Regions from separate parts of the Symbiobacterium ostreiconchae genome, predicted to be linked through region 2. Evidence: predicted binding sites of a transcription regulator. Region 2 holds the regulator's gene; the other holds the start of a gene.

Region 1 (14,690 bases), 560 kb from region 2:
ACCCTCTGGCGGTACCACGAAGCGCTGGGCCTCGAGCGCAGCGAGCATGCGGTCTCGCTGGGCGAGGGGTACACGCCGCTCGTCGCCGACGCGCTGTTCGACCAGCCCGTCTTCCTGAAGCTGGACTTTCTCAACCCCACGGGGTCGTTCAAGGACCGCGGTTCGGCGGTCATGATCAGCAAGCTGAGGGAGTGGGGCGTGCGCGAGATCGTGGAGGATTCCTCCGGCAACGCCGGCGCCTCGGTGGCGGCCTACGCGCGCCGGGCCGGCATCACGGCGCACATCTACGTGCCGGCCTACACATCGGCGGGAAAGACGGCGCAGATCCGCATGTACGGGGCCGACCTCGTCAGGGTGGACGGCTCCCGGGAGGAGACGACCCGGGCTGCCCTGGAGGCGGCCGGCCGGACGTTCTACGCCAGCCACAACTGGAGCCCGTACTTCGTCGCCGGCCTGAAGACCCTCGCCTACGAGATCTGCGAGCAGCGGGGCTGGCAGGCGCCCGACTGGGTGGTTGCGCCCGTCGGCGGCGGCAGCCTCGTGCTGGGGCTCTACCTCGGCTTCACCGACCTGCTGAAGGCCGGCCTCATCCCCCGGATGCCCCGCATCGCCGCCGTGCAGGCGGCCGCCTGCGCCCCGGTGGTCCAGGCGTGGCAACAGCGGCTGCACGACGTCCCCGCCGTGGACAAGCGGGAGAGCGCCGCCGAGGGCATCGTCATCGCCCGGCCGGTGAAGGGCAGGAGCATCCTGGAAGCCCTGTACAACAGCGAAGGTGTTGCCCTGGCGGTGACTGAGGAGGAGATCTGGTCGATGGCCCGCACGCTGGCCGAGAAGGGGATCTACGCGGAGCCCACCGCCGCTGCGGCCCCTGCCGCGGTCCGACAGCTGTTCGGGCAAGGCCTGGCGGGCGCCGGATCCAGCGTGGTGGTTGTGCTGACCGGCACGGGCCTCAAGGCGACGGACAAATACCTCGAACACCTCGGGCACTAGCGGCTGCCCGCAGCGAACCCGGAGCATGGGAGACCCCCGGGCCGGACGGGACCCGGGGGTTTCCATGGGACACAAGGCGCTGATACGCTTCAGGATCCGGCGCGCACCTTCACACCGGCGAGGTCCTCCAGCGGACGGATCAGCGCGGCCTGGTCGGCGCTGCCGTAGCCGGCCGCACGGGCCTCCTCCAGCAGCTGCTGCGTGACGGCGCCCAGGACCATGCGGACGTTCTCGTCCTTCCCCAGCTCGACCGCCAGCGCCACGTCCTTGTGCAGGTGGTCGATGGAGAAGGCCGCGTCGAACTTGCCGGGGAAGACAAACTGGGGGATGTTGCGGGCGATCTGCGCCGAGTGGCCGGTCGCTCCGGAGATGATCTCGTAGAGCGCCTTGGGATCCACGCCCGCCTTGGTGCCCAGCACGAAGGCCTCGGCCATCGCCGCGGTGTGGATGCCGACCAGGAGGTTGTTGCACAGCTTGGCCACGGACCCGGCGCCGACTGGCCCCAGGTGGTGGATCTGCTTGCCCTCGATCTGCAGGTAGGGAAGGACCGCCTCGAAGGCCGCCTTGTCGCCGCCGCACATGATGGTGAGCGTCCCGGCCTCCGCACCCCAGGGGCCGCCGGAGACGGGGGCATCGATGAACTGCACGCCCTTCTCCGCGCACATCGCCGCGATGCGCCTGGCGTCCCGCACGCCGATGGTGGAGTGGTCGACGAAGATGTCGCCGGGCTGCGCGCCCTCCAGCGCCTGCCTGAGGATGCTCTCCACCACGTCCGGCGTGGAGAGGCAGGTGAAGAGCACGCGGGCGTTCCGGGCCACCTCCGCCGGGCCGGCGGCCCGCTGTCCGCCCTCGGCCACCAGCTCGTCCACCACCGATGTGGTGCGGTTGTACAGTGTGACGGTGTGTCCGGCCTTGATCAGGTTCCGCGCCATGTGCCGACCCATGCGACCGAGTCCGATGAATCCGAGGTTGGCCATGTCCGTACATCCTCCTCTGCGCAAACTGCAAGTACATCCTACCACAACCGTGGCGACGCAAGCCTCTGAATGTGGTACAGTGCAGGAAACGGGGGGATGTTCATGGGCGTTGACCTGCGGCTGATCGCCGAGGCCCGCCGGCTCCTGGCCGACGTGACGCCGCTGCCCTTTGACTGCGGCACCCTCTGCGGCCACCGCTGCTGCACGGACTTCGGCCCCGACGAGGGCGTGTACCTGGTTCCCGGCGAACTGCCGCTTTTCGACGGCACGGAGGACTTCACGCGCTGGCAGTTCCACTCCACGCGCGAGTACGAGTTCGCCCCGTCCTGGGAGGCGCGCTTCGACGCGGTCCCCTTCCTGCAGTGCACCCGGCTCTGCGACCGGGCCAAGCGCCCCTTCGAGTGCCGCACGTACCCGCTCTGGCCATACCTGCGCCCCGACGGGGAGCTGGAGATGCGCTACTCTTTCCTGGCCCGGGGGCTCTGCCCGCTGCCGGAGCTCTACCGGGTGGACGAACTGGACCCGGCGTTCGTCGAGGCCGCCCGGCGGGCCTGGACGGTGCTGATGCAGGACGAGGCGGTGCGGGAGCACGTGCAGTGGCTCACCTCGCAGTTCGACGCGCTGGAGCTGCCGGGGCTGGACGAGGAGGAGGGCCCCGGCGGTGCCCCGGGCGGGGGTGAGCCGGCGTGATCCGGGCGCTGCCGGACTACCTGGCTCCGGGGCTCCGCGTCGTCTTCGTCGGCTTCAACCCCGGCGAGACCTCGGCCCGGGAGGGGCACTACTATGCCTATCCGGGTAACCGGTTTTACTGGCTCCTCTGGCAGGCCGGGCTGACGGAGCGGCTCTACGCCCCGCACGAGGACGCGGCGCTGCTGGACCTCGGATACGGTCTCACCGATCTGGTGGGCCGGTCGACCCGGTCCAGCGGCGACCTGACCGCGGCCGAACTGCGGGCCGGGCGGGGGGAGCTGCTCGCCAAGCTGGCCCGGTACCGGCCCCGGGTCGCCTGTTACAACGGCAAGGGCATCTACGCGGCGCTGACCGGCCGCCGGCGGGTGGTGTATGGCCTGCAGCCGGAGTCAGTGATTCCCGGGGTGCTGGATTTTGTGGCGGCCTCGCCCAGCGGGCGGAGCCGGGAGCCCCTGGCGGAGAAGCTGCGGCTCTACCGCGCGCTGCGGGCGCTCATCGCGGAGGAGGGTTGAGGATGGCCGACTGGGGGGAATACGTACACGGTATCGCCGCGCAGATGGCGCTCTACCGGGACTCGGCGCGGCGCCTCTGCGAGCTGGCGGATCTGCGGCCGGGGATGACCGTCGTCGACCTGGGGGCCGGCACGGGGCTCACGAGCCTGGCGGCGCTGGATCTGGTGCCGGAGGGGCTGGAGCTCATCCTGGTGGAGCCGAACCCGTCGCTGATCGCCGCCGCCCGCGCCCGGATCGGCGACCGGGCCGTGGCGTACCATGCCGTCGACCCCGCTGCCGCCGCCGACCTGGTCCCCGGCAGGGTGGACCGGGTGATCTGCAACCTCGCCCTGCTCTCATTCCGCGACCCGGAAGGCGTGCTCCGGGCCTGGCGGAACCGGATCCAGCCCGCCGGGCGCTTCTGCTTCTCCCTTTCCGGCACCTACTTCAACGTCCTGCGGGACCAGGTGACGCCGCAGTACGTGTTCCTGCAGGAGCTGCACCGGCAGGGGCTGCTGCGCCGGGGGCTCCCGGGCGTCGACCGGCTGCCCAACCAGCGGTCCGTGGAAGGGACGCTGAAAGGGGCCGGCTACAAGCCGGCCCGGTACGAGGTCCAGGAGATCCCGGCCGCGCGCCCCGAGACGGAGCCGGGCGGTGAGCTGTACAACCTGATGCGGATCCACCCCGCCCTGCCGGGCAGGGACCACTCGGATGCGGTGGAGCGGACGCTGGCGGCCCTGCCCGCCGCAGCGCCGGCCATCGCCGCCCGGGGCGCGCGGTGGCGGGTCGTGCACTTCGTCGCCCAGCCGGCCCTCACGCCGGAGGAGCTCCTGCTGGAGCGGTTCGGGGGAAGGCTTCCGGATTAGCAGCGGGATCGGTCAGGAGAGCTGCGGCGCCGTGCTCACGTACCGCTCCCGCAGGAGCCGGTGCAGCTCGGCAGCGGCGCGGGCCGTGCCTTCGTCCCAGCCCGCCGCGGGGCTGCCCCGGCGGACCGCCAGCGCCGCGTCGACCACCGGGTGCCACCGGGGCTCCAGGTTCTGGCGCGCCCATTCGGCGCCCTGCGCCTTCGTGGTCGGCTTCCCGGTCTCCAGGGCGCGCAGGGAGCGGAGCAGGTCCAGCAGTTCGTCCGCCTGCTCGTCGGGCCGCAGCGCCGGCTTCGGCGGCTCGGCCAGCATCGCCCGCACGGCCGCCCGCACCTGTTCGGGGCTGACCGGCGGGAGCACCTCGGCCGGCGGCGGCCCGAAGAAGGCGATCCCGTTCTCCCGCATGTTGCAGATGTTGTCGGCGGAGAGCATCACCTGGTCCACGTGCGGCACGAAGGCGCCCCGCTTGCACCGGGGCACCGGGACCGTCGTGCCCTCGGGGATGATGCACGCCCGCGGCGCGTAGTCCCCCTCCAGCCGGCGGGCGGAGGGGTAGGCCGTCAGGAACTCCCGGTGGAAGATGGCCAGGGCGTCCAGCTCCTCCGGGGAGAGGTGCCCGTCGGTGACGACCAGGAAGTCCAGGTCGCTGCTCCCGGCGCAGTAATCCCCGAGCGAGGCCGACCCGCCCAGGTAGACGCCCAGCAGCTTTTCGCCGAGCACCAGCCTGAGGCCCGAGGCGAAGCTCTGCATGAGCTGTGCGACATCAGTGGGCAGGGACATCGGTCTGCATCCTCCTTGACTGCCGTGTTTGCTGAGCAGGGCTCACCCGACTTGGACGGGGCAGGATCGGCTTCCCGTTTCAGCCGGCCTCCGGGGCGGCCGCCGGCCCCGTCGCCGGAGGCCGGGGTACAATGGGTCCCGGTGCCCGGGTTTCGTACAGGAGGCGATCACATGAATTTGAAAGAGCTGGACCTGCGCCACCTCATCCACAACGAGGTCCGCTTCCGGGAGCTGGCCCGGAAGGGGACGACGGTCATCACCCGCGCCGAGGGGTCGACCATCTGGGACGTCGACGGCCGGGCCTACCTGGACGCGCAGGCGGGCATGGTGCTGGTCAACATCGGCTACGGCCGGCGTGAGCTGGGCGCCGTGGCCGCGGCCCAGATGGAGCGGCTGATGTACTACCACACCTACTTCCAGTACTCCAACGAGCCGGCGGTGCGCCTGGCCGCGAAGCTCGCGTCCCTCGCGCCGGAGGGGCTGGGGAAGGTGTTCTTCACCCTGGGCGGGGCCGAATCGGTGGAGACCGCCGTGAAGATCGCCCGGCTGTACCAGCGGGCGCGGGGGCGGGCGGACGGCCACAAGATCATCTGCCTGGACCTGGGCTACCACGGCAACAGCCTCGGGGCGCTCTCCGCAACGGCCTTCGAGGCGCACCGGGCCTACTACGGGCCGCTGGTCCCGGGGTTCGTCCACATCCCGTCGCCGGACACCTTCGAAGGGCCGTACCGGGCCGACGACCCGGAGGCGGGCCGCAAGTACGCCGCCCTTCTGGAGGAGCGGATCCTCGCCGAGGGGCCGGAGACGGTCGCGGCCTTCCTGGCCGAACCGATCATGGGGGTGGGCGGCATCATCGTGCCCCCCGGGGATTATCTGAAGCACGTGCGGCAGATCTGCGACAAGTACGGGGTGCTGCTGATCCTGGACGAGGTGATGACCGGATTCGGCCGCGCGGGCTCGATGTGGGCCTGCGAGCAGTTCGGCGTCGTGCCGGACCTGATGTGCACCGCGAAGGGGCTCACCAGCGGCTACCTTCCGCTGGGGGCGGTTCTGGTCGGCGACCACGTGATCGAGGCGATCGCCGAAGCCGACTTCCCCTTCGAGCACGGGTTCACCTACGCCGGCCACCCGGTCTCCTGCGCCGTGGCGATGGAGAACATCGCCATCCTCGAGCGGGAGGGGCTGGCCGAGCGGGCCGCCCGCATGGGCGAACGGCTGAAGGAGGCGCTCATCGCCCGGGAGAATCCCTACATCGCCGAGGTTCGGGGCCGGGGGCTGATGGTGGCCGCCGAGCTGGTGCGGGCCCGGGAAACCAGGGAACGATTCCCGGAGGGGGACCGGGCCTTCCGGTTCGACGTGGAGGCCGGCTGCCTCCGGGAGGGCGTGATCACCGGCATCGCCCCGTACCGGGACACGCTGATGATCACCCCGCCGCTGGTGATCACGGAGGAGGAGATCGACCGGCTGGTGGACGTCTACGACCGGGTGATCCGCGAGGCGGGCGACCGCCGCAGGAGGCAGGGCTAGGCCGACCGGGCTACGGGCACCGTCGGGCCGCAGCTGCGATGACAAAATCAACCGACCCTCTGAGCGGGAGGGTCGGTTGGTCTGTTTTGGGAGGCTGTCACCGGCCCGGCAGCGGGCAGCCGGCCTCGTCGCACTGCCCGGCCGGCACGATCGCCCGCCGGCGGGCGATGAAGTCGTAGAGGGGCTGCCCCAGCCCGGTGACGCCGGCCAGGACCAGCACCGGCCATAGCGGCCAGAGGAGGGGGAGGCGCGCGACGATCGCGGCGACCGCCCGGATGCCCTCCGCCCAGCGTCCCGTGCGGGGGTTGTGGACGTGCAGCCGGGCTGCGAGCCGCTCCGGCGCCACACCCGCTCGCTCGGCCACGCCCGGGTCCCGGATGGACACAAACTCCAGCCGCCCCAGCCAGTCGAGCCGGGCCAGCCGCTGCCGGGCCGCTGTGCAGAGCGGGCACCAACCGTCGTAGAACACCGTGATCGGCTGCACGGCCAACCCCTCCCCTTTGCCCGGTGGTTCTCCTGCCATTGTACACGCGCCGGCCGGGGCGGGCCAGTCGCCTGGCGTGTCCATGACCATCTGGGTTGCGGCTGCGCGGTGGCCGACGCGGGCTCCTTCATTCATCAACGATTCGGGATGCGGCTGGGCCGCCACCGAAGTGCGGCAGATTTCCACTTCGTCCGGGCCGCAAGTGGCAATCCGTCGCAGTTGGTCTTCCGGGACGACTCCTTCACCTATCAACGATTCGGGATGCGGCTGGGCCGCCGTCGAAGTGCGGCAGATTTCCACTTCGTCCGTGCCGCAAGTGGCAATCCATCGCAGTTGGTCTTCCGGGACGACTCCTTCACCTATCTACGATTCGGGATGCGGCTGGACCGCCGCCGAAGTGCGGCAGATTTCCACTTCGCCCGGGCCACAAGTGGAAATCCGTCGCAGTTCGACCTTGCACGGGGCAGACGGGATCGGCGACGACCACCGCGGGGTGCGGTGGAACCCGCACACTCCCCCGAACCGTCCAACCTTTCAGAAGGGGTGATCGTGATGCGGCGGTGGTTGGCGGGTTGCCTGGTTGGCTTGATGACGCTCATGGCCGGATGTGCGCCCGGGGCGGCGGGCTTGCCCGAACCGACGGGTCAGGAACCGCCGGCCGTTGCGGGTCAGGAACCGCAGGCGGCTCAGGGCCCGGCCGGGGCGGAGGACCCGGGCAGTCCGGGAGCGCCGGTGCGGGAGGAGATCCCCGGCGGCTTCCGGCTGGGCCCGTTCGACGAGTCAGGGAGCGCGTGGTGGTTGAGCCCGGACGCGGTCTGGGTTTACGCCAAGGCCGGGGGCGAGGCGCGCTACGGGGCGGTGTCGCTCGCGGGAGGCGGCCTGGAGCCCGGTCCGGGCCACGATCCGGAAGATCTGCCGTACTGGGACCGCTGGCACCTGCTGCTGAGCCCTGACGCCGGGCGCGCCGTGGTGTACTCTTTCCACGGTTTCGACCGCACCTTCGTCGACCGGGAGACCGGGGCCGTATCGGAGCCGCAGGCGCCGAACTTCGGCGGCAGTCATATGTTCGATTCCTGGTCCCCGGACGGCAGCCGCTTCCTGGTCCAGTCCGTCCGCACCGACCCGGTGCCGGGGTTCTATTTCCTGGACCGGGACGGCAACCCGGCAGGTACCTTCGCCGAGCCCGGCTACTACAGCCACCGGGGCGTCTGGTCGCCGGACGGGAAGCGCCTGGCCTTCCTCTCGGTGCCGGCGGACCTCTTCTACCCGCGCATCCCGGAGGAGTGGGAGGAGCCGCCCTACGGGGAGCGGGTGGGAGTGCTGGACCCGGAGACCGGCCGGGTGACCTACTTCGCCATAGACGGGCTCACGTTCTACGCGCACCCGGTGTGGTCGCCGGACGGTGAGCGGCTGGCGGTCGTCTGCGGCGAGCGGACCACCGTCCGGCTGGACGGTCCGTGGGAGGGGTATGAGACGACCCGGCTCCGCGGGCCCCGGCCCTGCCTGATCGACCTGGAGGCGGGCACGATTGCGCCCATGGGCGACCCCGTGGAGGGGGACGTGACGATCGTGATCCTGGGCGTCGCGGATGAGGCGGCGCTGGTGGCCTGGGCGCGGCCGTCGGACGGCGCGGGCTACGGCTGGGTCCCCCTGGGCGGCGGTGCTCTGGTGGACCTGAGCGGGACGTGGTCGGTGGAGGGCGCACAGTTGGTGGCCGGTGGACGGGCCGCCCTGACGGGGCAGTTGCTGCCCAACGAGCTGGTTCTGTTCAACCAGCGGGGCGAGGAGGAGCGCATCCTGGCCCAGGGTGCCATCCAGGAGCTGACCGCGAGCCCCGACGGCCGGCACGTGGCCTTCTTCGACGGCGGGTACCTGACGGTGCTGCGGGTGCCGGAGGAATAGAAAGCGGCCCGCCCCTGATGAGGGGCGGGCCGCTTCAGTCCGGGTTCCGGGATCCTAGAGGCGGGTCACGCCAGGTCGATGGGGATCTGCCGGCCGCCCTGGCCCTGGGTCCGCGGCAGCCGGATCTCCAGCACCCCGTGGTGGTAGCGGGCGGTGATCTTGTCGGCGTCGACGCTGGGCGGCAGCGTGAAGGACCGCTGGTAGGTGGCCACGCCCTGCGCACCGCCTTCCTCACCGCCCATCGGGATGGCGCGGTGAACGGCGCGGATGGTGAGCATGTTCCCGTCCACGGTCACGGACAGGTCCTCGGGGCTGATGCCCGGCACTTCGATCCGGATCACGGCGTCCTGATCGCCCTGCTGCACGTCCATCTGATCCAGGGAAGGAAGAGAGGGTACGGCAGGCCAGAGGCTACCCAGGACGTGCTGCTGCCACTGGGAAAGCATCCGGTCGAACACGTCGAACGGGTTCCACTGACGCATCGGGTAGAACATTCGCCATACCCCTTTCTGTTGTGTAGTGGGCAGGGCTGGGAATCCCTTCCCACTCCCCTGCCAGCACCATTCTAGCACCCAAGGTCAAAGAAAGTCAAGATCAGAAAAATCGACCCGCGCGGCGCCCGAGCGGGGCGGTCATAGACTGGAGCGGAGGTGAGTCCGGCGTGGCGAGGTCAAGAGGAGAAGGCGTTTCGGCTGTGCGCCGGGTGACCCATGGCGATGTGATCATCCTGCGCCCCGCGCTCAGGGAGACGGCGTCCGCGGTGCAACCGGCCCCCACGGGGCCCCTGGAGCAACCGGCACCAGCGGGGCCCCTGGCGCCACCGGCCTCCCCGGCCCCCCCGGGAAGGACAGGGGGAGTCCCGCCGCAGGCGGAGGCGGCAGGTACACCCGGGGCTCCGGCGTATGACACACCGCCCCCGCCCGTCCCGGAGTACGAGTTCGGCACGTGGCGGCTCATCCGGCGGGATGGAAGCGCAGACATATCGCAGAGCCCGGAACGGGGACCGGCAGCAGCGGGGAGCGGCGCTGGCGGTGAGGCCTGAGCGGGACGGGGCACCGCGGAAGGAGGGCGACGAGGCGGGGCAGGGATGACGCAGCGAAAAAGGCGGGAACGGTCTCTGTGGGCCGTTCCCGCCGTCTACACTTGATCCGGCACCGCTCCGGCGGCGCCTGGCGCGGTGCTCCGACGTCACATTCGGAACCATTCCGGCGGCGCCTGGAGCGGCGCGCCGACGTCGGATCCGGCACCGTTCCGGCGGCGCCTGGAGCAGCGCGCCAACGTCAGATCCGGAACCGCTTCACCTGCGCCTCCAGCGCCTCCGCCGTCTGTGCCAGCTGCTGCGCGGCTTCCGCCACCTGATCGGCCGAGGTGTTCATCGCCTCCACCGAGGCGGCTACCTGTTCGGCGGCCGCGGCGTTCTCCTGCGACACCTGGGCGATGCGGTTCACCGCCGCGGACACCTGCGCCGTGCCGGCCGACAGCTCCCCGCTGGCCTCGCTGTTGGACCGGACTGTCCCGGCCACCGCCTGGAAGGTGGCCAGCGCTTCGGCGGACATCGCCTTGACCCTGTCCACCTCCCGGGCCGCGTCCTCCATGTTGGCTGTTGCCTTCTGCACGGCCTCCAGTATCGTCTCCAGGGAGTCGCCGGCCTCGGCGGCCAGCTGGTTGCCCGCGGCGAGTCTGGCCGTACCGGCCTCCATGGCCGCCACGGCGTCGGCGGTGCCCTGCTGGATCCGCCCGATGAGCGCCGTGATCTCCTCGGCCGAGGCCGCCGACCGCTCAGCCAGCTTCCGCACCTCATCCGCGACCACGGCGAACCCCCGGCCGTGCTCGCCGGCCCGCGCGGCCTCGATGGCCGCGTTCAGGGCCAGCAGGTTGGTCTGGTCGGCGATCTCCCCGATCGCCCCGCTGATGCTGCCGATCTGGCCGGAGAGGTCTGCCAGCTCCCTCAGGCGCTGGGCCGCCCGGGCCACCACCTCGTCGGCGGCCGCCATCTCGTGCAGCGTCCGCTCCACCACCTGGGCGCCGGACCGGGCCTGTTCCATGGCCAGGGAGGCGCCTTCGGCGGTGCTCCAGACCCGCTGCGCCATCTGGTCCAGTCCCGCGGCCATCTTGTTGAGCAGTTCGGTCGCCTGCTGGATGTCGGACACCGACCGGGCCGCAGCCTCGGCGAGGGAGCCGACCACCTCCTGCAGCCGCGCCACCGTCGTGCTCACTTCGGCCGTCTCCTGCGCCTGCCGGGACGCACCCTCCGCCACGTGCGCGATCGCACTGGCCGAGGCCGCCGCGGCCTCCGCCGAGGACCGGGCGGAGCCGGAGAGCGCCGCGGAGGCGGCCTTCACCGACTCGGCGCTCTGGCTCACGCTGAGCAGCACGTCGTGCAGGTTCCGTGCCATCTCGTTGAAGGCGCGGATCGTGTCGCCGATCTCATCCCGTGTGGTGATGGCCAGCTCCTGATCGGTCAGGTTGCCGGCGGCGATCTCCGCCGCCGCCGTCGCCAGGTGCCGGATCGGCCGGCTGAGCTTGCGGGACATCACCAGGGCCACCGCCACGCCCGCGACCACCGCAGCGACGGAGGCCGCAATCACGCCGATATCCATGTAGCGGGCCAGCGTGCGGGAGCCCGAGAGATCAGACGAGGCCCCTTCGGTCAGGGACGCCACCAGACTGTCCACGTCCGCGGTCATCTTCGTCATCGCCGGAACGGCGTCCATCCGCATGATGACGATCGCCTGCGAGTCGTTGCGGCCCCGGAGCTCCTTCCGGATTCTCTCGACCGCGTCGACGTAGGCCGTGTGCGCCTCCTGGATGCCCTGCAGCTGCTGCCGGACGGCCTCGTCCTCCGCCATGTTCAGCAGCTGGGCGAGCGTGTCCCCCACCCGCTTGTTGGCGTTCAGGTACTCGGCGAAGTCGCGGGAGTCGCGGTAGAGCACGTAGTTGCTGATACCGCTGGCCTCCCGCAGCAGGTCGGCCTGAAGCGCCTGGGCCCCGATGGCCAGCGCGTAGCTCTGGTCGATGGCGGCCAGCTCCCGCAGCACCGTCTGCGTGGTGAGCCGGCTCACGAATCCCATGCCGATCAGGAGCGCGATGAGGACGATCGGCGAGGCCAGGAGCTTCAGGGCAATACGGGAACGGATCCTTCTGCGCATGGGAGCTACCTCCGGCTGCTGAGATGCCAAGAAAAGGCTTTGCCCTTATTATGCCATGAGAGCACTTTAGTTGTTACTGATCGACACCCAAAACTGATCACACCGCCCCGGTGGGAAAGGGTTCGGGGCCGTCTGGACGGGCCGTGTCCCGGTCTCAGCGGTCCAGCCGCACAGGCAGCTCCCCGCCCAGCACCGCGCCTTCCGGCGCCACGTGCATGACGAAGGCGCGGATCTCCACCCCGGCCTGCGCCACCGTCCGCAGGGTCTCGCCGAAGAACGGGTCGATCTCGTCCCACGGCCCGAACGCCTGGGCGTCGCTGCGCTGCGCGATGAAGCAGACGGCCGCCCGGTACCCCTCCCGCACGGCCCCGGCCAGTTCGCCCAGGTGGCGGGCGCCGCGGGCCGTCGGCGCGTCGGGGAAGCGGGCCACCCGGACCCCGTGGGCGTCGGTCAGCACGGAGGTGACCGACTTCACCTCCACCAGGCACGGGGGCCGGTCCGGCGCCATCAGCAGGAAGTCGATGCGGCTGTCGCCGTAGCGGTACTCCGGTCGCACATCGGTATAGCCGGCAAACGGGGGGCAGGTCCCCTCGGCCACCGCCCGGTGAAAGAGCCGGCCGGGCAGGGATGTGTCCACTGAGACCCAGGTGGCGCCGGTCCGGACCATGAGGAGCCTGCCGACGGTCTTGCGCCCGGGCGTGTCAGCTGCCGGGCGCTCCGGTTCAGGTGCGTCGTCCCGCAGGGCCACGATCACCGCCGCCCCCGGCAGCAAGAGCTCCTTCATGCGGCCCGAGGAGGCCACGTGCACCCGCACCTCCCGCCCGTCCTCCAGGCGGACCCGGGCGACGAAGCGGTTAGGGCGCTCCAGGAACGTGGCAGGGAATCGTCTTTCCGTCACGTGCGGTTCTCCTTTCGAAGTTCCCGGTGAAGTGGGGGTATGCACGGCACCCCAGCCACTTCGACTCGGCGCGGCGCCAACCCTCTTTCCCCCCGCCGTCCCCGGCCGCCGGGGGGGCGCAGGGCCGCCGGAAGCGCAGGGTCGCGGGGCGTGCGGGGCGGCAGGAAACGCAGGACGACCGGGAACGCAGGGCGGCTGGGAGCGCAGGGCCGCTGGGAGCGCAAGGCCGCCGAAACGCAGGCCGGCTGGGAGCGCAGGGCCGCCGGGCGGACGCAAGTCCGCGCGGCGGGCGGCCGGAGTAACAGTTCCCGGCCCGGGCAGGGAGCGAGCGGGCGGCTGCCTAAGAAAGAGAGGGAGTTCCCCGCAAAGGAGGATGCAACCTTGCCCGCACCGAAGCGACGCCTGGTTCCGGAGGACCTCTACCGGTTCGTGACCGTGAGCGACCCGCAGATCTCGCCCGACGGCGAGGTCGTCGCATTCGTCCGCACGCACATCGACCCCGAATCGAAGGAGCCGCGCTCGCACATCTGGCTGGTGCCGGCGAGCGGAGGCCAGCCCGTGCCCTTCACCCGGGGGCCCAAGAACGACACGTCGCCCCGCTGGTCGCCGGACGGCCGCACCCTGGCCTTCGTCTCCGACCGGGGCGGCGACCGGCAGATCTGGCTGATCGACCGGCACGGCGGCGAGGCCCGGCAGCTCACCCAGATGCGCCACGGGGCGGGCGACCCGGTCTGGTCCCCCGACGGCCGGTACATCGCGTTCACGTCCGCCGTGGGGCCCGACGACCGGCGGGACCTGCTGACCCGGTCCAAGAGCGAGGCCGACAAGAAGGCGGAGGAGAAGAAGGCGAAGGATGAGGCCCGCACGTTCACCATCATGCGCTGGCGCAGCGACGCGGGCGGCATCCGGCCCGATCGCTGGGCGCAGATCTGGGTCGTGCCCGTCCCGGCCCCGGATGAGCCCATGCCCAAGCCGGTGCAGGTGACCTGGGGCAGTTACGACCACGGCGGCGCCGCGTGGTCGCCTGACGGCCGGTTCATCGCCTTCGCCGCCAACCGGACCGCGGACGAGTCCTTCCGGATCCGGGACATCTTCATCACGCCGGTGCCGGATCCTGACTCGCCTGCAGCCCGGGCGTCGGTGGCCCCGCCGGAGCCCGGGGCGGAGGAGCCCGGAGAGGAAGAGGCGAAGGCCCTGTCCGAACGGCTCCGGAAGGCCGCCGAGGAGGCCGAGGCCGCGTTCGCGCCCCGGAACGTCACCGGCGGCATCGGCCCGTTCCACGCCGCCCGCTTCTCGCCGGACGGCGCAACGCTGGCCGCCATCGGCCACGAAAATGAGTTCCAGAACGCCACGCTGCCCCGGATCTACCTCTACCCGGCAGAAGGGGGCGAGCCCCGGATCCTGACGCACCACGACCTGGAGATCGGCAACAGCGTCGGCGCCGACGTCCGGCCCGGCGGCGGGGGCGTGACGTTCACCTGGTCGCCGGACGGCCAGAGGATCTATCTGCCCGTGGTCGTGCGCGGCGCGTGCTCGGTCTGCGCCTTCCCGACCAGCGGCGGCCGGCCGCAGATCCTGGTCGGGGGCGAGCGGGAGATCTACGGCGGCACCTTCGACCGCAGCGGTCGGCGGCTGGCTTTCGTGGCCGGATCCATGTTCGAGATCGGCGACATCTACGTGTACGACATGGTCACGGGCGAGGAGCGGCGGCTCACCGCCGTGAACGAGAAGCTCTTCGCCGAGATCGAGTGGCCGGAGGTGCAGGAGCTCAACTTCAAGGCCCGGGACGGCTGGGATCTGCATGGCTGGCTCATGAAGCCGGTGGGCTTTGAGGACGGGACGAAGTACCCGCTGGTGCTGGAGATCCACGGCGGGCCGCATACCTGCTTCGGGCACGCCTTCTACCAGGAGATCCAGCTTCTGGCCGCGGCGGGCTACG
Region 2 (14,690 bases):
CGGCGCCGGCTGACGTGCCGCCGTGTGAAACCCGGCGAGCCGGCGCATGCTACCCGGGAACACCCAAATGGAGAGGGGCCGTGACCGCAGTGGAGAGACGACCGGGGTCTGCACTCCCGTGGCTGATCGCCGGCGGGGCGGTGGCCGCGGCATGGATGGTGTGGCGGCGGATGCAGCAGCCCTACTACCCGAGCGTGGCGCTGCAGGCCGGGCTGGCGATGGTGAGCCGCCGCTGGCGGGTGCTGGCCATCGGGCCGCACCCGGGCGATCTGGAACTGTTCGCCGGCGGCACCCTCCGGCTGCTGGCCCAGAACGGCAGCGCCGTGACGATGGCCGTGCTCTCCCGGGGCGAGGGGGCCACCAACCGGGCCAACATCGGGGAGATCCGGGCGCGGGAGGCGGAGCAGGCCGCGGCGATCCTCCGGGCCGAGCTGGTGCAGCTGGACCTGCCCGATGGCGGGATCCGCCCCGGCCCCGAGCTGGAACGGGCGCTGGACGATCTCTGGCTGCGCACGCGCCCGGAACTGGTGCTGGCCTTCGATCCCAAGGGCCCGACGCCGCTGGGCCAGAACCCGGACCACGTCGCCCTGGGTGCGGCCGTGCTGGCCCGGGCGCGCAGTGCGGTGGCGCGGGGCGAGCGCGTCTACTTCTACGCCGCGCGGCAGCCCAACGTGCTGGTGGACATCACCGAGGTGCTCCAGGAGAAGCTGAGCGCGGTGAAGGCCCACCGCAGCCAGCTGATCGGGCCGGACTGGGCCGTGTCCGCGCTGGCACGCTGCGCCGGCCGCCTGCACGCCGGCCGGGTGCCGGCCCTCTACACGGAAGCGTTCTACCGGCTGGTATGAGGAGGTGGCCGAATGCCCGAGCACGTGCAGGCCCGCCCTGACCGCACGCTGGCGGTGAAACGCCGGCTGTTCTCCGGGCTCTACCGGTTCGGCCGCCTGCGGGGGGTCGAGGCCGCGGCGGCCCGCCTCCTGGCGCCGGAGCATCCCGCCCTGGCCATCGCGCAGGGGGAGCTGCTCGTGCGGACGCCGCGGCGGGTGCTGGCCTTCACCGCGCACCCCGACGACCTGGAGTTCTTCTGCGGCGGCACCCTGCGGCGCATGGCGCTGGCGGGCAGCCGCATCACGGCCGTGGTGCTCTCCGACGGCGAAAAGCGCGGCAACTGGAGGGACCTCGCCGAACAGCGGCAGGCGGAGCAGTGGCACGCCGCGCGCCTGCAGGGGTACGAGTCCGTCACCTTCCTCGGGCTGCCGGACTTCGGCCTGCCTGAGGACCCCCGGCTGGAACGGGTGCTCGCGCGGGCGTGGGACCGCACGGCGCCTGAGGTGGTCTTCGCCTTCGATCCCAAAGAGCTGGTGCCGCAGATGGCCCACCGGGACCACAAGGCGCTGGGGCGCGCCGTCATGGACTTGGCCCGGGCCCGCGCGGCCGGCGGGGCACAGGTCTACTTCTACGGCACCCGCAGCCCCGATGTGCTGGTCGACATCGCGACGGTCATCGCGGACAAACTGCGGGCGGTAAAGGCGCACCAGAGCCAGATGGTCTACCTGGATGAAGCCGAGACCGACGGGGCCGTCCGGCTGATGGCCCGCATCATGGCCGGCGGTTCGGGTCTCGCGTACGCGGAAGGGCTTTACCGGTTGATCTAGCGGTCCCCGTCAGTCCCACTCCCCGCGGGCGTACAGGATTGCGGCCACCGCAGCCAGGGGCGCCGTCTCCGTCCGCAGGATGCGGGGGCCGAGGGTGACCGGAACCGCCCCGGCCCGGCGGGCGAGGTCCACCTCCCCGGGGGTCAGGCCCCCTTCCGGGCCGATGAACAGCGCGTAGGAAGCCGCGGCGGGGTGCGCCTCCAGCACCTTGCGCAGCGGCTCGCCGCCGCCCTCCCAGGCCACCAGGGCCAGGTCATGCGCCGGAATGCGGGCCACCGCCTCCTCCCAGGTGTGCAGCGGGGCGACGACGGGCACAGCTCCCCGGCGGGACTGCTCCGCCGCCTCGCGCGCGATCCGCTGCCAGCGCTCCGCGCGCTGGGCGGCCTTGCGCGCGTCCAGCCGGACCACGCTGCGGGACGCCGCCACCGGGACGAACTCCGCGATGCCCAGCTCCGTACCGTGCTGGAGCACGAACTCCATCTTCTCGCCCTTCGCCAGCCCCTGAAAGAGCGTGATGCGGATGGCCGGCTCGCCTGCAGCCGGCCCGGCCGCGACGACGCGGCCCACGGCCAGGCCGTCCTCCACCCGCTCCAGCACGCAGTCGTAGGCCATGCCCCCGGCCAGCACGGCAAAGGGCGCGCCCGGGGCCGCCCGCAGCACCCGCAGCAGGTGGTGGGAATCCTCCCGCGGCAGGACCACCGCATCCCCCTCCACCCGCTCCAGGAAGAAGCGCGGGATCATGGCCGCATCGCCAGGATGGCCACCCAGCCGTCCTGTTCCCGCACGCCGAGAGGCAGGAGCCATGCCTCGGTCATGGCCTCGCCCACGGCGTCTTTCTTCTCCGCGATGATGCCCGAGGCCAGGAACCGGCCGCCCGGCTTCAGCCGTGCGACCACCTCGGGGAGGATGTCCACGATGACCGAGGCGATGATGTTGGCCACGATCAGATCCGCATCCCCCTCGGGGACCTGGTCCAGCGTGGCGCGGCGGACGTCGACCTCCACGCCGTTCTGGCGGGCGTTCTGCTCCGCGGTCTCCACGGCCACGGGGTCGATGTCGATGGCCACCACCTCCGCGGCGCCAAGCCGCTTCGCGGCGACGGCCAGAATGCCCGAACCGGTGCCCACATCGATCACGCGGCTGCCCGGCTGGACCAGCTCTTCCATCCAGCGCAGGCAGAGCGCCGTGGTGGCGTGGGTGCCCGTGCCGAACGCCATGCCCGGATCCAGGTAGAGGGGGATCTCGCCGGCTGCCGGCGTGTAGTCCTCCCAGGTGGGGACCACCACAAGCCGGTCGCCGACCCGGGTGGGCCGGAAGTAGGCCTTCCAGGCGTGCGCCCAATCCTCTTCCTGCACCCAGCTGAACCGGGCCGGATCGACCGCCCCCAGCCCCGCAGCCCGGATCTCATCCAGGCCCGCCTCCAGGCGGGACCGCTGCTGCTCCAGATCGTCCGTCTCGGCCAGCCAGCCGGAGACCGTCACCCACGCCGGATCTCCGGGCACCAGGTCGGTCAGGTCCCACCGGTCCCGGTTCCGCTCGATGATCAGCGGGTCGTCCACCGCGTAGCCGGCGCCGGTGAGCGTGAGCAGCAGGTGCCCCACGGCATCGGCTGCGGCCCGCTGGCAGCGAATCGCAACCTCCAGATAGCGCAAGTCGTTTCCTCCATTCACTGTCCCGAACCGGCCGCCTGCCGCACCTCGTCGGGCAGCGCGAGCGGGGCCGCGTCCGGGTAGGTCCAGTCCAGCTGGTAGTGGAAGCTGGAGCCGCGGCCGGCCGGGCGCTCCACCCGGAGGGAGAAGCGGACCGGGCGCAGGCGCCGGACATCCACCCACAGCCGGTACTCCACCTGTTCATCTTGCCCGGGCGGCGCCACCTGCATGACCGCGGGGTCGAGGTCCAGCGCGAGGACCGCGGTCTTCACGCCCCCCAGCCGCTCCCGGCCGAGCAGCTCCGCCCCCCGCACGCCCGCCAAGAGCGGGGCGGCCAGCTGGTCCGGCAGGAAGGCGGTCACGTCGGGCACGTCCGCCGTGGGCGAAAGGAGCCAGCCCCCGCCCCGCGCCTGCCGCACGTAGAGCTCCTCGCCCGACAGCCAGTACTCCAGCGGCGTCCCGACCTCGCCGCTGCCCACCTCGCCGGCCAGGTGCAGAAGGCGCGGCTCCGCCTGGAACGCGCCGGTCAGCCGCGCGCCCGGGAAAAACCCGTCGGGGGAGGTGCCCGTGATCTGCGCCGTGAAGCTGTAGCGTGGCGCGCCCAGCAGGGCCCGCCCCGCCGCCTCCGCCACCTGTTCCGGGGTGAGGCCGCGCGTGCGGTCCAGGAGGGTGTCCGCCCCCCAGACGGCACCGAGGCCCACCAGGAGGGTCAGGATGAACCCCAGCCACCGCCGCGCCCGCTGCCGCCGGCGGGCAGCCTCCCAGGCGGAAGGCGGCAGCGTGGGGTCGAGGAGCGGGTCCCGGCGGGACAGCCGCGGCATGGTCAGATCGCCTCCTCCGTCGCCCCGGCGCAATGACAGCCGGGCCTCCCCCGGTCCCAGGAGGAGGCCCGGCTGCCGCATTCAGCGGCCGCCCAGGGCGTCCTTCATCTTCTTCAGGAAACCCTTCTCTTCTTTCTGTTCCGGCAGGCCGGCGACCTTCTCGCCCCGCAGGGCGGCCAGCTCCAGCAGGAGCTCCCGCTCCCGCTCGGAGAGGCGCCCGGGCGTCCTGACGCTCAGCACCACGTGCAGGTCGCCGCGGCCGGGGGCCCGCAGGTGCTTGGTCCCCTTGCCCTTCAGCCGGATGGTATCGCCCGGCTGCGTGCCTTCCGGGATCTTGACGACCTCGGGGCCGTCCAGCGTCTCGACCTCGACCTCGGTGCCCAGCGCGGCCTGGATGAAGGAGATCTCGGCCGTGGTGAAGAGGTCGTCGCCCTCACGCCGGAAGCGCCGGTCCGGCCGGACGCGCATGACGATGAACAGGTCTCCCGGCGGGCCGCCGCGTTCGCCGGCCTCGCCGTAGCCCGGCATGCGCAGGCGGGTGCCCGTCTCCACACCGCCGGGCACCTTGACCTCCACCCGCTGGGTCTTCTGCACCCGCCCCCGTCCCCGGCAGGTGGGGCAGGGCGACTCCACGATCCGGCCCTCCCCCCGGCAGCGGTCGCAGGTCGTCACATTGACGAACCGACCGAAGACGGTGTGCTGCGTCATCTGGATCTGCCCGGTGCCGCCGCACTTGGGGCAGGTCACCGGATGGGTGCCGGGCCGTGCGCCCGAGCCGCCGCAGGTATCGCAGTCCTCGATGCGGGGCACCCGCAGCTCCTTCGTGCACCCGAAGGCCGCTTCCTTCAGGGTGAGCTCCAGTTCGTACTCCAGGTCGGCGCCCCGGACCGGCCCGCGGTGGCGCTGCTGCCGGCCGCCGCCGAAGAACATCTCGAAGATGTCGCCGAAGCCCCCGAAATCGCTGAAACCGCCGAAGCCTTCGAAGGGGTTGCCGCCGGCCCCGCCCATCTGCTCCGCGGCATGGCCGAACTGGTCGTAACGGGCCCGCTTCTCCGGGTCGGAGAGGACCTGGTAGGCCTCGTTGATCTCCTTGAACTTCTCCGCCGCGTTCGGGTCGTCCTTGTTGGCGTCAGGGTGGTACTTGCGGGCGAGATTGCGAAAGGCCTTCTTGATCTCGGCCTCGGTGGCGTTGCGGGGAACGCCCAGAATCTCGTAGTAGTCGCGCTTGGCCAGTCGGTCCACCCCCCTACGTCTTAGAAATTACCATCTGGCCGGATCCGGGGCAAGTGACAGGAGGGGGGCTCCCAAGCGGCCCCCCTCCCGGAGACTCATCCCGTCAGACCTACTTGTCGTCGTCCTTGACCTTGAACTCGGCATCCATGGACTGGCCGTCGCCGGAGCCGGCGGCGCCGCCCGCCTGAGCCCCAGCATCCGTGCCGGCCGAGCCGGTCTTCTCGTAGATGGCCGACGAGAGCTTGTAGACCGCCTCGGTCAGCTTCTCGGTCGCCTGCTTGACGGCCTCGATGTCGGTGCCCTTCAGGGCCTCCTTCACCGGGTCGATCGCGTTCTTCACGCCATCGATCACCGACGGGTCGATGCCCTTGCCCTCCGACTCCTTCAGCAGCTTCTCCGCATTGTACACGGCAGAGTCGGCATTGTTGCGGATCTCGGCCTCCTCCCGCCGCCGCTTGTCCTCGGCCGCAAAGGCTTCGGCCTCCTTGATCGCCTTCTCGATCTCCTCCTTGGACATGGAGGTCTGCGACTGGATGGTGATCTTCTGTTCCTTGCCGGTGCCCAGGTCCTTCGCCGACACGTGGACGATGCCGTTCACGTCGATATCGAACGTGACCTCAATCTTGGGCACGCCCCGCGGCGCCGGCGGGATGCCGTCGAGGATGAACCGGCCCAGCGTCTTGTTGTAGGCGGCCATCTCGCGCTCGCCCTGGAGCACGTGGATCTCCACCTGCGTCTGGCCGTCCGCAGCCGTGGAGAAGATCTGGCTCTTCCTGGTGGGGATGGTGGTGTTGCGCTCGATCAGCTTGGTGAACACGCCGCCCAGGGTCTCGATGCCCAGCGACAGCGGTGTGACGTCCAGCAGGAGGACGTCCTTCACGTCGCCCGTGATCACGGCGGCCTGAATCGCCGCGCCCATCGCGACGACCTCGTCGGGGTTGATGCCCTTGTACGGCTCCTTGCCGAAGAAGCGGCGCACGGCCTCCTGCACCGCCGGGATGCGGGTGGAGCCGCCCACCAGCAGCACCTTGTCGATCTCGTTCGGCTCCACGCCGGCGTCCTTCAGGGCCTGGCGGGTGGGGCCCATGGTGGCCTCCACCAGGTCGGCGGTCAGCTCCTCGAACTTGGCCCGGGTGAGCGTCTCGTCCATGTGGACCGGGCCGTCGGCGGTCATCGAGATGAAGGGCAGGTTGATGTTGGTGGTGGTCACCGAGGAGAGCTCGATCTTGGCCTTCTCGGCGGCCTCACGCAGCCGCTGCAGGGCCTGCTTGTCCTTGCGGAGGTCGATGCCGTGCTCCCGCTGGAACCGGTCTGCCAGGTAGTTCACGATGCGCTCGTCGAAGTCGTCGCCGCCCAGCTTGTTGTTGCCGGCGGTGGCGATCACCTGGAAGGTGCCGCCGCCCAGCTCCAGGATCGAGACGTCAAACGTGCCGCCGCCCAGGTCGAAGACCAGGATCCGCTGATCCTCGCCCTTGTCCAGGCCGTAGGCCAGCGCGGCGGCCGTCGGCTCGTTGATGATGCGCAGGACCTCCAGACCGGCGATCGTGCCGGCGTCCTTGGTCGCCTGCCGCTGGGCGTCGGTGAAGTACGCGGGCACCGTGATGACAGCCTGGGTGACCTTCTCGCCCAGCTTCTCCTCCGCGTCGGCCTTCAGCTTGGAGAGGACCATCGCGGAGATCTCCTGCGGCGTGTAGGTCTTGTCGTCGATCCGGACCTTGTAGTCGCTGCCCATGTGGCGCTTGATCGAGAGGATCGTGCGGTCCGGGTTGGTGATGGCCTGCCGCTTGGCCACCTTGCCGACCAGCCGCTCGCCGGCCTTGGTAAAGGCGACGACGGACGGAGTGGTCCGGTCGCCCTCCCTGTTCTCCAGAACCGTCGGTTCGCTGCCATCCATCACGGCGACCACCGAGTTGGTGGTGCCGAGGTCGATGCCAATGACCTTGGCCATGTACCGAAAAGCCTCCTCACTACCAGTCTGCCCGCTAGCTCCGGGTGTTCACCTTCACCATGCTCGCCCGGATCACCCGGTCGCCCAGCATGTACCCTTTGCGGAACTCCTCCAGGACGATGCCGTCTTCCTTCTCCGGGTCGTCATGGGTCATTACCGCTTCGTGCAGGTGCGGATCGAAGGGCTTGCCGACGGCTTCGATCGGCGTGACGCCCTCCTTGGCCAGGATCTCGAGAAACGACCGCAGCGTCAGCTCGACGCCCTGGCGCAGCCGCTCATCGCCGGGGTTGGACGGCGTGGCCAGCGCCCGTTCCAGGTTGTCGATCACGGGCAGGAGGTTGATCAGCAGCCGCTGGGTGCCGTACTGCGCGATCTCCTCCTTCTCCCGCTGCATCCGGCGCCGGTAGTTCTCAAAGTCGGCCTGCAGCCGGATCAGCCGGTCCATCAGCTCGGCCACCCGGCCCGACTCCGCCCCGGCGTCCGGTTCGGCTTCCGCTCCGGGTTCTGTTTCCGATGCCGGCTCCTCCGCGGGCGCCTGCTCCCGAGCAGCCGAAGCTGCATCCGCCTGCGCCGCGCCGCTCTCCCCGCTGCCTTCCGCTGCGGGTTCGGCGGCCGGGGCCGGCTCCGTCTGTGTCGTGTCGGTCTCCTGCTCCGGAGGAGGCTCTGCCCGAGGGGTCTTCTTCAAGTCATCCGCCACTGCTGCCGGTCACCTCTTCTCTCTTGTTAGCACTCTCAACACCTGAGTGCTAACGCATCCACAAATGAACATAGCACCCACCTCTACCCGTGTCAAGCCCCGCAGCGCGGCGCGCAAAGGCCCGGAGCCGAATCTGCCCCGGGCCCGCGGTCCCTAGAACCGCCGGTTCATTTCGCTGAGGTAGGAGGCGATCGCGTTGAGGATCGAGACCACCTTGGGATACTCCATGCGCCTGGGCCCGATCACGCCCATCTTGCCGATGATCCGGTCGCCCAGCCGGTAGGTCGCGGTGACCACCGAACAGTCGGCCAGCTCCCGCAGCCGGATCTCCTCGCCGATCTGAATCTCCACACCCTCTGACTCCCGGTCGACGCCGAGCACCGAGGCCACCGCCTCCTCCTGCTCCAGGAAGGAGAGGACCCCGCGCAGCTTCTCCACGTCCCGGAACTCGGGCTGGTCCAGCATGTGGGAGGTTCCGCCCAGGTAGAGCCGGTGCCGCTCGCCGGGCTCCAGCTTCTGCTCCAGGAAGTACAGCGCCTGCTCGAGCAGGGTGCCGTAGCGGACCAGCTCCCGCTGCAGGCTCTGCAGGGCCGTCCGGGAGAGCGTCTCCACCCGCTGGCCCCGCAGGTGCTCGCTGAGGAGCGCCGCCACCTGCTGCAGCTCCAGCATGGTGACCTCCAGGGGGACCTCCACCACCTGGTTCTCCACCAGGCCGCTGTCGGTGATGTAGATCAGCAGGGCGCGGTCCTGGCCGAGGGGCACCAGGCGGATCTCCTTGAACACGGCTTTCTCGAACTGCGGGCCGGAGATGACGGCCGTGAGCTGGGTCGTCTCCGAGAGCAGCCGGGCCGTCTCGCGCACCAGCGTGTCGAACTCGCGGATCTTGCGCTGGAACGTCCGGCGGATGGCCTCCTGCTCGGCGGGGTTGATGGGCCGCTCCGGCATGAGGCAGTCGACGTAGTAGCGGTACCCCCGGTCCGACGGGATCCGCCCGGCCGACGTGTGCGGCTGCTCCAGGTAGCCCATCTCTTCGAGGTCCGACATCTCATTGCGGATCGTCGCCGGACTGACGCCCAGGTTGTACTTGCGTGCGATCGTGCGGGACCCGACCGGCTCGGCGGTGGCGACGTAGTCCTCGATAATGGCCTGCAGTACCTTGTTCTTGCGGTCATCAATCACGGGGTGTCACCTCCGGATGACCCCGGAACCACGGACCATACGGGCGCTGACCCCTTTTAGCAGTCAACGCCCGAGAGTGCTAACGCGCTCAGCTTGAACATAGCATCAAACGTTCGGAGAGTCAAGGGGACCGAGGCCCGCCCGGGCCGCACCAAGAAGGAGCCGGCGGCCTGCGGCCCCGGCTCCGGCTGCTTCCGAACCTGTGTTACTCCCACTCGATGGTGCCCGGAGGTTTGGGCGTGACGTCGTACACCACGCGGTTGACGTGGGGCACTTCCCGCACGATCCGGCCGGTGATGCGCTGCAGCACCTCCCAGGGCAGCGGGTAGACGTCGGCGGTCATCGCATCATCCGAGGTCACGGCCCGGAGCACGATGGGATAGGCGTACGTCCGCTCGCCGTCCTGCACCCCGACGCTGCGCACGTCCGGGAGCACGGCGAAGGCCTGCCAGAGCCGGTCGTACAGGCCGGCGCGGCGGATCTCTTCGATATAGATGGCATCGGCCTCCCGCAGGATGTCCAGCTTGGCCCGATTGACCTCCCCCAGCACCCGCACGCCCAGGCCCGGACCGGGGAAGGGATGGCGCCCGACGATCTCTTCGGGCACGCCGAGCGCGCGGCCGACCGCCCGCACCTCGTCCTTGAACAGCTCACGGAAGGGCTCGATCAGCTCGAACTGCATATCCTCGGGCAGCCCGCCGACGTTGTGGTGCGACTTGATCACCCCGGCGGTGCCCGTGCCCGACTCGATGACGTCCGGGTACACGGTGCCCTGCACCAGGAAGTCCACCCGGCCCAGCTTGCGGGCCTCGTCCTCGAAGACCCGGATGAACTCGTTGCCGATGATCTTCCGCTTCTGCTCGGGGTCCGTGACGCCCTTCAGCTTGCTGAGGAACCGGTCGGCGGCGTCCACGTGAACCAGCCGGATGTGGAAGTGGTCGCGGAACGTGCGCACCACCTGCTCGGGCTCGCCCTTCCGCATGAGGCCGTGGTCCACGAAGATGCAGGTGAGCTGGTCGCCGATGGCCCGGTGCACCAGGACGGCCGCCACCGAGGAGTCGACGCCGCCGGAGAGGGCGCAGAGCACCTTCCCCTCGCCGACCCGCCGGCGAATGGCCTCCACCTGCTCGGCGATGAACGACTCGGTGGTCCAGGTGGGCGCACAGCCGGCGACATTGAAGAGGAAGTCCGCCAGCAGGGCCCGCCCCTCTTCGGTATCGGCCGACTCCGGGCGGAACGACTGCCCGGGGCCGAGCACCGGAATGGCGGGAGGAAAGGTTTCGGCCTCCGCAGCAGACCCGGCGCAGAGGATGATGCCCTTGACCGGCGCCTCGCGGTAGCGCGCCGCGGGCGCGTCCGCCGGCCACACCTCACAGTAGACCTGCCGCTGCCTGACGAGGCGGGCGATGCTCTGGCCGTAGCGGCCGGTGGGATCCACGACGACGATGCGTTCACGATTCTGCGCCATGCTGCTGCTCCTTTCGCTGGGACCCGCGTCAGCTGCGGTACATTTCAGGCTTCAGAACACAGATATCCCGGAGGTTCCGGTACTTCTCGGCGTAGTCCAGCCCCATGCCGACCACGAAGAAGTCCGGCACCTCGAAGCCGCGGTAGTCGATGGTCACGTCGACCTTGCGCCGGGAAGGCTTGTCCAGCAGCGCCGCCACCTTCAGCGTGGCCGGACCCCGCTGCGACAGGTACTCCTTGAGGAACTTGATCGTCAGCCCCGTGTCCACGATGTCCTCGACGATCAGGACATGACGCCCCTCCAGCGTGTAGTCCAGGTCCAGCAGGACCCTGTGCACACCGGTGGACTTGGTCGCGGCGCCATAGGAGGCGATGCGCATGAAGTCCAGTTCCGCGGGAATCGTGATGGCCCGGAAGAGGTCGGAGCAGAAGAGAGCCGCCCCCTTCAGAATGCCAACGACCACCAGGTCCTTGCCCCGGAAGTCCTCGGAGATCTGCGCCCCCAGTTCCCTGATCTTCGCCTGAATCTCTTGCTCTGAGATCAGGACGCGCTCAATATCTTGCTGCACCGCTGCGGTCTCCTCTCCTACCCTGGGGTGTCTGGTTTTGGCAACAGTCTACCCATCCTGCCAACCAGCGTCAAGGGCGCGAAAAAGGGTTCGCCGGGGGCGGCGGCGAACCTTTGCGAGATTGTGGTCGTGATCCGTCAGGCGAGGCCGGTCCGGGCGGCGGAGGGGCTCCGGAAAAGCGCCCCCGACTCGTAGGCCGCCCAGAAGGCGAGGATTCCGTCCGCGATCACCTCTGCCATGCCGACCGTCTGGTCGAGATCGGCAAACCAGATCATGAACGGGAAGTTGGCCATGCCGCCCATGATGTGGAGGTGGCCCACCTGGGGCAGGACCTTTCCCATGGCCGCGCCCGGCTTCAGCGGCCCCCGGTTCAGCGTGAGCCGCCCCGGCCGGCCCACGGCGGCGTCGACGGCGATGATGTAAGGCAGCCGCTCACGGCGCAGCGCGCGGGTCCACGCCTCAGAAAGCCGCTCCCGCAGGTTGGCGGCGTGCACGGGATCTTCGAGATCTCCCACATGTTCGCCCCGGAAGCCCTTGCGCTTCAGGAACCAGCCCGTGAACGGCCCCAGGGCATCGCCCGTCGAACTGGTGGCGCCCACCAGGAAGAAAACCGGAAAGTACCGCTCCGGCTGCGCCAGCGCGCGGAACTGCGCCGCGATGGCGCCGGCCAGGCGTTCGGGCGCCCTCGGGTCCTCGAAGTGCATGTCCAGCAGCGGCAGCCCCCCTGCTGCCGGCCCGGGGAAGTCACGGCTCACCGCCCACTCCTCCTCGTGACTGCTATTTCATACTATACCAGCTCCTTTCTATGATGTCAATTGCTGGATAAGGTGATAGTGGATGGATCTTCCCCTGCGTGTGCTCCAGCCGTTCCTCGGCGCGCGCATCCTGAAGACCGGCGTCGCGGTCTTCCTGACCCTGGCCCTGCTGCACCGGCTGGGATCGGCCTACGCGACGTTCGGCGCGGTGGCGGCCGTGCTCGCCGTGCAGCCCTCCATCACCCAGGCCAGGAACGCCTTCCAGCAGCAGCTGGTGGGCAACGCCGTGGCCGGGGCGGTGGCCACGCTGCTCGGGCTGTGGCTGCCGGTGAACCCCCTCACCATGGCTCTGGGCGCCGTCCTGACCCTGGGCATCCTGGTGCGCTTCCGCCTCTCGGAAGCCGCCGGGCTGGCCGTGGTCGTGGTCCTGTTCGTCATGGACCGGCCGGCCCACGATTTCCTCCTGTACACCCTCGGGCGCATGGGCACCATCGTCGTCGGGATGACGGTCGGCTTCCTGGTGAACCGGCTGATCCGCCCGCCCGACGCCCTCCGGCGGGCGCGCAGCGAACTGGCGGAGGCCCACCGGCACCTGGACCGGAGCCTGAACCGGCTGCTCCTCAGCCTCAGCCACCCGGAGGACGATCCCGTGGAGCAGGTCCTGGCGGATGCCGACATCGCCCGCCGGCACCTCTCCGCCGCCCGCACCCTGGTCGATTTCGGCGCGGCGGAAGGGCGGCAGGAGGAAGCCGGGATGCTGCGGCAGGTGCACGACGCCCTGGAGGGGTTCCTCCCCGCCGCCGCCGACATCCACCGGGCGGTCCGGGAGGCCGGGGGAATGGCCCACGGGCCCGAGCGGGAGGCGTTCACGGCAGCCGTGAAGGCGCTCCAGGCCTACGCCCGCGCCGTCCTGGAGGGCCTGCTGCAGGGGACGGCGATCGATCCGGATGCCGCCCGGCGCTGCGACAGCGCGCTGGCCGCCTTCGCCGGCTCCGTGGCGCACCTGATCGACCGCCGCGACCGCCGGGAATTCGGGCTGCAGCTGCATCTGATCCTGGCCGAGATGCGTCATATGGTGTGGCGGCTCAGCGGCCTCGCCCGGCTGGCCAGGACAGGCGGACGGCAGGCGCCGTAACCGGCCCTGCCGCCCGCATCCGCTCGTGTCCGTCACTGCACCTGGCCATACCCCGGGTAGTAGCCGTAGGGAATGCCCGCCATTCCCGGCGGGTACTGCTTGGCGAAGCCGCCGCCGGGCACGGGGGCCCAGCCGGGCATCTTGCCGAACCCGCCCTTGTCGAAGGGCATTCCCTTGCCAAAGGGCATCCCCTTGCCGGAAGGCATCCCCTTGCCAAAGGGCATCCCCTTACCGAAGGGCATCCCCTGGCCGAAGGGCATCCCCTTACCGAAGGGCATCCCCTGGCCGAAGGGCATCCCCTTACCGAAGGGCATCCCCTGGCCGAAGGGCATACCCGTCCCGAACAGCATCGGCGCCTGGCCGAAAGGCATGGCCGCCATGTCATCCCAGTTCATCGGGTCACCCCCTCCGTCAGGTTATGAAGCGCTCGCAGGCGGTGTCCGCAGGGCTGACCGGCCCCCGCAGCGGCATCCGCCCGCTGGGCGTCTGGAACCGGAGGACCGGGGCGCGAGCAGCCCCCCGACGTTCGGCTTTCCGGGCGTCGCTTTGCCGCGGAATCGAGTCCAGAGCATGTGGTTCACCTCACAGACCCAGCCTATGATTGAACCCCCGCGGCGGACCCGAAAAAGCGATACGTTAAGGAGCGGTTCAACGCGATGACGGCTGTGACCCGTGACTTCACCGTGGCCACCTTCGTGGTGCACGAGGGCAAGGTCCTCCTCCTCTGGCACCGGAAGCTGGGCATGTGGCTGCCGCCCGGGGGCCACATCGAGCCCAACGAACTGCCCGACGAGGCAGCCGTGCGCGAGGTGCGGGAGGAGGCCGGGATTGAGGTGCGGCTGATCTCGCCGCCCGCCCTGCCGCCCATTCCGGGGCCGCGGCAGCTCGCCCGGCCCGAGGGCATCCAGCTGGAACAGATCGCGCCGGGCCACGAGCACATCGACCTCATCTACTTCGCGCGCCCGGCCGATCCCCGGGCCGTCGGCCTCATGGCCAACCACGAGGTCGAACGGGTGGGCTGGTACGGCCCCGACGAGCTGGACCGGATTCCGCTGACCGCCGAGGTGCGGGCCTGGATCCAGAAAGCCCTGGCTGCGGCCGCAGAACGGGAGTGAGCAGCAGTGCGCCGATTCCTCATCGTGCTCGGACTGGTGCTGGCGCTGCTGGCCGGCTGCGCCCGTGCGGAACCCACGGCCGAGGCGGCCGCCGGCGCGGCCCGGAGCTTTATGGAGTCGCTGGCGGCCGGCAGCTTCGAGGGGGTCTGGGGCGCGCTGACCGCGGAGGCCCGCCGCCGCATGGATGCGGAGATCGTCGCCGCCTGGCTGGCCGGCCGCCACGTCGCGTTCGAGGGCGTGGGCGAGGCCCGGGAGATCGAGCCCGGGGTGATGCAGGTGCCCCTGGTGGGCGTCACCGTCCGCGACCCCGGCCGTTCCGTGCGCTGGCCGCAGTCCTGGCTGACCCTCCGCTGGGAGGACGAGCGCTGGGCCGTCGCGTGGGCGGAGCCGCTCTTCGAGCCGGCCGAAACCGCCTACCACAACACGCTGTACCAGGAGCAGCTGGACCTGGCCCGCGACATCGTCGCCAT

The links. The regulator HrcA, encoded in region 2, represses chaperone genes, less so after heat shock. The targets are predictions, from matches to a motif close to TGTTAGCACTCNNNNNNNNNGAGTGCTAACA.
Region 1: ACZ5UM_RS09810 (Hsp20/alpha crystallin family protein) is a predicted target of HrcA. The motif match lies at 9,268-9,298, and genes of this name have one in related genera.

The regions. Positions count from the first base shown of each region.
Region 1 is NZ_AP042454.1:2,016,302-2,030,991, forward strand. Features, by position in the region: gene ACZ5UM_RS09765 (threonine synthase) at 1-990, shown strand, start outside; gene ACZ5UM_RS09770 (NAD(P)-dependent oxidoreductase) at 1,080-1,967, opposite strand; gene ACZ5UM_RS09775 (hypothetical protein) at 2,070-2,657, shown strand; gene ACZ5UM_RS09780 (mismatch-specific DNA-glycosylase) at 2,654-3,169, shown strand; gene ACZ5UM_RS09785 (class I SAM-dependent methyltransferase) at 3,172-4,014, shown strand; gene ACZ5UM_RS09790 (aminoglycoside adenylyltransferase domain-containing protein) at 4,027-4,791, opposite strand; gene ACZ5UM_RS09795 (aminotransferase family protein) at 4,963-6,318, shown strand; gene ACZ5UM_RS09800 (thiol-disulfide oxidoreductase DCC family protein) at 6,416-6,802, opposite strand; gene ACZ5UM_RS09805 (hypothetical protein) at 7,355-8,704, shown strand; gene ACZ5UM_RS09810 (Hsp20/alpha crystallin family protein) at 8,770-9,198, opposite strand; gene ACZ5UM_RS09815 (methyl-accepting chemotaxis protein) at 9,985-11,853, opposite strand; gene sfsA (DNA/RNA nuclease SfsA) at 12,008-12,751, opposite strand; gene ACZ5UM_RS09825 (S9 family peptidase) at 13,133-14,690, shown strand, end outside.
Region 2 is NZ_AP042454.1:1,453,608-1,468,297, reverse strand. Features, by position in the region: gene ACZ5UM_RS07320 (PIG-L deacetylase family protein) at 90-845, shown strand; gene ACZ5UM_RS07315 (PIG-L deacetylase family protein) at 858-1,652, shown strand; gene ACZ5UM_RS07310 (16S rRNA (uracil(1498)-N(3))-methyltransferase) at 1,662-2,393, opposite strand; gene prmA (50S ribosomal protein L11 methyltransferase) at 2,390-3,304, opposite strand; gene ACZ5UM_RS07300 (LolA-like protein) at 3,319-4,122, opposite strand; gene dnaJ (molecular chaperone DnaJ) at 4,204-5,355, opposite strand; gene dnaK (molecular chaperone DnaK) at 5,465-7,303, opposite strand; gene grpE (nucleotide exchange factor GrpE) at 7,338-7,988, opposite strand; gene hrcA (heat-inducible transcriptional repressor HrcA) at 8,154-9,179, opposite strand; gene guaA (glutamine-hydrolyzing GMP synthase) at 9,385-10,647, opposite strand; gene hpt (hypoxanthine phosphoribosyltransferase) at 10,676-11,215, opposite strand; gene ACZ5UM_RS07265 (DUF1256 domain-containing protein) at 11,353-11,970, opposite strand; gene ACZ5UM_RS07260 (FUSC family protein) at 12,053-13,105, shown strand; gene ACZ5UM_RS07255 (hypothetical protein) at 13,138-13,500, opposite strand; gene ACZ5UM_RS07250 (NUDIX hydrolase) at 13,762-14,220, shown strand; gene ACZ5UM_RS07245 (hypothetical protein) at 14,227-14,690, shown strand, end outside.